Regions from separate parts of the Chryseobacterium sp. FG46 genome, predicted to be linked through region 1. Evidence: riboswitches for the same ligand, from Rfam matches in the RefSeq annotation. Region 1 holds a riboswitch; the other holds the start of a gene.

Region 1 (3,194 bases):
TCTGAGTTTCCTCTTTCAGTAAAGTATCATACTGTTCTGCGGTCAGTTCCCCTTTTTTGAATTTCGCTCTCCAGCTTCTTACCTCTGTGGTTTGCGGGAATGACCCTATTGTAGTGGTTGGGAATAAAGGAAGCTGCAATACTTCCTGCTGCTTTTTTTTACGGATTTTGAAAGGGTTTATTCTCTGAGCATCTTTTTCAGAAACAGCATTTGCTCTTTGCTTTACCTGGTGATTATGAATAAGAGAAGAAGTTCTTCTGCTTTCAATTGCTTTTTTATTTTCTTCAAATGCTTTAAGAATCTGTTCATTTTCTGTTCCGGAAGCAAGTTCTTTAAGTGTTACGACTTCTTTTACTTTTTGTTTAGCAAAAGCCAGCCAGCTTTTAATTTCCGGGTTAAGATGGGTTTCAAAATCCAGATCACAAGGTGAATGAAGCAATGAACATGATGGAGCGATCAAAATCCTTTCAGATCCTAATTTTTCAACAGCTTTTGTAATGAAAGACAGCGACTTTTCATAATCATTTTTCCAGATATTCCGGCCATCAATTACCCCTAATGAAAGGCATAAATTTTCCGGAATACTATTCAGAATATCATCCAGTTGTTCAGGATTTCTCACCAGATCAACATGCAATGTATTCACAGGAAGTGAAACGGCAAGTGATGCATTATCTTTTAATCCGTCGAAATAAGTGGCTACAATAAATTTCAGTTTTGGGAATCGTTTTCTGATTTCGGCATACACAAAAAGGTAAGTTTCTTTGGCTTTTTCTGTTAAATCCAAGGCTAAAAAAGGTTCATCAAACTGAATCCATTCCGCACCCTGATCCTGAAGTTTGGTTAAAATCTCCGTATAGACCGGAAGAAGATTTTTCGCCAGATCCAGTTTATCAAATCCTTCTTCTTTTTCTTTTCCCAATAACAGATAAGAAACCAGTCCGATAATCACCGGTTTTGCATTGATTCCCGCTTGTTTTGCTCCTGCAAATTCATTGAAAATTTTATCTGAACTCAGCTTAAACTGTTGGTTATTATAAAATTCCGGAACGATATAGTGATAATTGGTATCGAACCACTTGGTCATTTCCATTGCGGTGATGTCCAGTCCGTCTTTCTGATATCCTCTTGCCATTGCAAAATAAAGATCAAGCTCAGTATTGTTTTTTTTAAGCACTACTTCATGATACCGTGTTGGAATTGCTCCTACTACAAGGCTCATATCCAATACCTGATCATAGTATGAAAAATCATTACACGGGATAAGGTCTATTCCGGCTTCTTTCTGGATATTCCAGTTTTGGGTACAGATAGTTCTTCCGGTGTTCAGAAGCTCTTCCAGAAGGATTTTACCTGACCAATACTGCTCGCAGGCTTTTTTGAGTTCTCTTTTGCTACCAATACGCGGATAGCCAAGGATGTGAGTTTGCATTTTTTTAAACTTTTTAGTTAAACTTATTGTGAAAGTCCCTTAAAATGCTTCGTTATGTTTTTGCGGAGAAAATTTCAGGAAATAATGACATAGCAGGCAATGCATTTCCAATTGAGAGAAAATACATATCTGATATACCATCTGTATGACCCAAAAGCTTCAGCCCGCGAAAGCATTGTCAATTCAGTAAAGGCAGGTCTCCTGACTTGTAACAGTTTCCGTCATCCTTCCCGTTTTTGGCAGTGGATATGCAAGGACAGAAACTTTTGGCATGTTACTTACAGTTGCGCGACAGCTCGTGATTTGCACACGATTCCCTATTAATCTACCTTAAGTAAAACCTTTCCTGTTTGATGAAGTATCTGCAAAGAACTGTACTTTTACCTTTAACAAAGATTATCAGTAAAAGTTTTTAATTTTGTGTAAAATTAGCAATACCGAATAAAAATACAATTCATAATAAATAATTAAGCAAATTAAACTTTTAAAAATAAAAATAGAAGCATATAATTCTTTACATTTGACTGTTTTAATCATTTAAAAGAATAATATTCTGTGGAACAACTCGATGATAAGGATTTACAGCTGCTCAGGCTGCTCCAGAAAAATGCTAAACTGACTGTTAAGGAACTTGCGAAAGAAGTGAACCTCTCTACCTCTCCGGTTTTTGAAAGGGTAAAAAGGCTTGAACAGGAAGGTTTTGTTAAAAGGTATGCAGCCATTCTTGATGCTGAAAAACTGAACCGCGGTTTTACGGTTTTCTGCCAGATCAAGCTCAAAATTCATGACCGGTCTGTAGGTTATGATTTTGTAAAAGAGATTTTAGAAATTGAAGAAGTTGCCGAATGTTACAATATTTCCGGAGATTTTGATTTCCTTCTGAAAGTTCAGGTAAGAGATATGAAACATTATCAGGATTTTGTATTTAACAAGCTGGGATCTGTAGATTCTATAGGCAGCACTCACAGTACTTTTGTGATGGCTGAGGTAAAAAACAACTATGGATTAACAATATAATTAAATTTATAACTAGGGCTTCATTATAAGAATAAAAAAACCGCCAGATAATGACGGATCTTATGTTGTTTTGAAGCCTCTCATCGGTTAATTAGCTGCCGGATCAATCATTTCTTCTGTAAGTCCTAATGATTTTAAAAGGTTTTTGCTGTCGAAAAATAATGTTGCATAATGTTTTCCTTTTTTAAAAACCAGTTTTGATCCATCTGGAAATTCATTGTCTGCTGCTAATTTTTGTGTTTTGGCATTGTACTTCCTGAACTTCGTTTTACTGTCCTGTAATGTACTTTTATTCAGAACAAGACCAAAAGGAAGTCCCTCAACAATTACAGGTTTATTATCTGAAGCAACAAAAAACATCTCATTCACAGTATTGTTTTTTCCCAAGCTGCAATAAAGTTCCAGCCCTGTTTTAATGGGCCATTTGGCATATTTCTCTTCATTGGCATCTTCATAAAAGATGGCTTTTACATTCAACTCTTTTGAGATTTTATCAGGAGCTTGCGGGAATATAAATTCTGAATTTCTATCCAATAAAGAACCCAAAGCGGCTGTTTTTTGTGAAAATACAGTCACACTTACTACCAGAAAAAATACGGTTACAATAAAATTGAATGGTTTTGTCTGCATGAGAATATTTTAAAATTTTAAGGATTTGATGGTTAAAGGTATTAAAATTTTGGATACAGCCCCATTTTAAGCAATTTTTATACATCGTATTTCTGTTTTTCACTATTTTCTTTCC
Region 2 (3,194 bases), on a different contig from region 1:
GGTGTCCACTCTCTGGCATCTCCCGGTCTTTTATTTTTTCTTACTTCTTCAAAAGTAAAGGTTCCTAAAAGGCTTCCCAGAATTTTAAACCTGTTCCACTGATAGGTTGTTGCCAATGCTACCAATGTAGTGTAACGCGTAGGATAAGAAAAGTTATCCAGATTGGCATCCAGATTATTATACTGAAAATCACCACTCAGGCTGATATCCCAATTGGGCGTAATAGAATAGATATTGGATGAGGAAAGGTAGAGTTCCCGCTGTATATAGGTATTATCGGTATGAATAATAGACTGCGAACGAACCGTATCCATGAAATGGGTGTAATCGTAAGCAAATTTTGCTTTCAGCTGGGTTTCAAATTTCGGGAACAGTTTTTTCCTCAGATTGGCCTGTACGAAATAATTTTCATCAGAAAGTCTCGCTCCCCTTCCTCCGAAACGGCCATTCACAATAGGTGCCGGCATTCCACGGTCTGAAATATAACCGTAACCACGGATATTCCAGCTTCCGTTATTTAAAGTTCCATATAAAGAAGTTTCAAAACGTTTTGCTTTGATGTCTGAATCCTGTCTTTTTGCGATAGTATCATAAGCCTGCTGGCCGTCCGGATATTTCTTCGCATACCGGAATCTGTAAATTCCGTCACTTTGCATAAATTCTCCGCTGAAGCTGGCAGAAATCCTGTCTGAAATCTTCTGTTCCAACCGGAATGAAGGATTAAAGAGATCTATGGAAGCACTTTTGACTCTTATCACAAGATTGGTTTTTCTTGTTCCTTTAAACACAGGAGTTTTAGGCTGTAAATAAATAGATCCTGAAGATCCGAAGTCTTTTGCCGGCTGAAAAATTTCGCTTTTTTGCCCGTTATACAATGATATTTCTTCAAGATCATCCAAGGAATATCTTCCCAGATCCACCAGTCCGTTTTGGGCATTTCCCAATTGAATTCCGTCATAGAAAACACCTACATGCTGGCTTCCCATACTTCGGATATTAATAGTTTTCAAACCACCCAATCCGCCGTAGTCTTTAATCTGCACTCCCGAAAAATACCGCAGTGCATCTGCCACAGAATGACTGTTTAGTCTTTCCAGCTGTTCTCCCTGCAGGGTTTGTGCAGGAATAATTTCTTTAAAATTCTTTTTGTAAAGATTGATTCCTTTAATGGTCTCTTCCTGAAGACTGTCTTTTTTCTTAGTTTGGGAAAACACAAGTTGAGATGTTAACACTAATATTGTGAAAACAGCTTTATAAATTGCAGAAGTAGTTAGTTTTGCCGCCATTAGCTCATTTAGGGTAATGAAGACGCTAATGGGTATAAGAATACAACGACAAAGCACAGCTGTCACTGCACAGAATCATTGATGTCCTAAGCTTTATTCCACGAAAGCGTCAAACGATTATTTTCTGGCAGGTCTTCTGACTTACTCCATTTTTGAAATCCTTCCCATTCTTAAAAACAGTGGATATATTTTTCAAAAACTTTGGTGCGGAGCTTACAGCAGCGGGTCTGTTCCGGATTTTCACCGGATTCCCTTTTAAGAGCTTTTTACGGCTCACCAAATTCCGGCAAAGATAAATAATTATTCCTAATCCCCAATTAAAATCATGATTTATAAACAATTAAAGCTCCCGAAGGAGCTTTAGCATAATTTCATTAGGGGTTTCCCCTTTAAATTCCAATATTAAGGAAAATACTGAATCTTGATTTGGCTTCAATATCTCCTCCTGCCAGATGAGTATACATGGGAAGCATCATTTCACTTCCCAGGCTCAGCTTTTTATAAGAAGCTTCAAATCCCAGTTTTCCGTACAAAGCGCTCCCGGCAGTGTTAGGCAATGCTTCATCAAATTGTTTATTCTGGGCATATACTTCTCCCTGAACTCCTGTTTTTACAGAAAAAATAGACTTTTCATTCCCCGCAACCTGATAAAAACCTGTTGCAGCATAATTCCACTGGTTTCCAAAACGGTAATTTTTCTTATTCTCTGTTTTGATTGTATAGTCTGTATTGACCAATACGGCTACTTTATTTTTCTGAAATTTATAATTCAAAGCCGCCTGATAATCCCAGCTTCCGGTTCCCAGCTGAAAACTTGGATTGACACCGGATGTTCCTTTTTCATCAAATTTCCCTAAAGGAATTTTCACGCCCAAACCTCCGCTCAGATGATGGAAATTATCTTTGGAACTCATCAGCTGGTAAATTCCCATCAGATTAAGATCCCCTATTCCATTGATTTTAATATCTCCCTGCATGGTTTTCTTTTCATGAAAATGGAATGGCAGACTTGCGTAAACACTCAGTTTCTTAGTCAGTGGAATTTTTCCCCAAAGCTGCAGGGTATTAAAATATTGATCCTGTGTAAGATCTTTTACAAATAAGTTTTCTTTGGCTTTGTAATGCTGGGCAAAGTATTTGATTCCTACAAACTGTGGATTCAGCAAAGATTCAAAGCCGGAAGATCCGTTTCCTGCCGCACAGCCACAGGCATCACAATCATCATCAAAATTGAATCTACTAAAGGTTTCCGGGGCAATATATGCACTGTCTCTAATGGTCTTCGCCTGATACTGACTCAACAGGATCAAACTTATGATTATTATAATCTTCTTCATGTCTTCTATAAATTATTCTGCAAATTTTGGATTGGATATAAAGCTCTTATCTGATAGTGTTTTCAGAAAAGCTATAATATATTGTTTATCCTGACCCGTCATGGGAATACCAGTATGCCCATTCTGTTTTAAAAGAGGATCAAGATTTGGATGATTTTCAACATTGTCTGAATAGAAATTAAGTACCGCCTCTAAGGTGTAAAATCTTCCGTCATGCATATAAGGTGCGGTATATTCTACATTTCTTAAGCTGGGAACTCTGAATTTCATGTTGTCATTCCAATCTAAAGTAACCCTGTATCTTCCTCTGTCATCGAACTGGGCGTTGTAATACATTCCTGAATTTCGGTAGCTCTCATCGGTAAACAATTCTCCTGAATGACATGATGCACATTTATTCCGGAAAAGGGACATTCCCTGTGTTTCTTCAGCCGTGAAAGATAGCGTTCCTTTCATCATCTGATCATATTTGGAATCTGCCGATATCAATGTTGCCATAAACTGAGAAATAGCCTTAAGAATACGGTCTCCAGTGATCTTTTCATCACCAAATGCTGCTTTAAACATTTTT

The links. A riboswitch is a leader RNA that binds a small molecule or an ion and turns the genes downstream of it on or off. The one in region 1 is predicted to bind cobalamin.
Region 2: another riboswitch for cobalamin. It lies ahead of ACODR7_RS06945 (TonB-dependent receptor plug domain-containing protein); the one in region 1 lies ahead of metE (5-methyltetrahydropteroyltriglutamate--homocysteine S-methyltransferase).

Annotation. Positions count from the first base shown of each region.
Region 1 is NZ_JBMDJJ010000001.1:331,054-334,247, reverse strand. It holds gene metE (5-methyltetrahydropteroyltriglutamate--homocysteine S-methyltransferase) at 1-1,432, opposite strand, end outside; cobalamin riboswitch at 1,607-1,792, opposite strand; gene ACODR7_RS01450 (Lrp/AsnC family transcriptional regulator) at 1,988-2,449, shown strand; gene ACODR7_RS01445 (hypothetical protein) at 2,537-3,079, opposite strand; gene ACODR7_RS01440 (VOC family protein) at 3,182-3,194, opposite strand, start outside.
Region 2 is NZ_JBMDJJ010000006.1:189,525-192,718, reverse strand. It holds gene ACODR7_RS06945 (TonB-dependent receptor plug domain-containing protein) at 1-1,286, opposite strand, end outside; cobalamin riboswitch at 1,396-1,582, opposite strand; gene ACODR7_RS06940 (transporter) at 1,676-2,623, opposite strand; gene ACODR7_RS06935 (cytochrome-c peroxidase) at 2,636-3,194, opposite strand, start outside.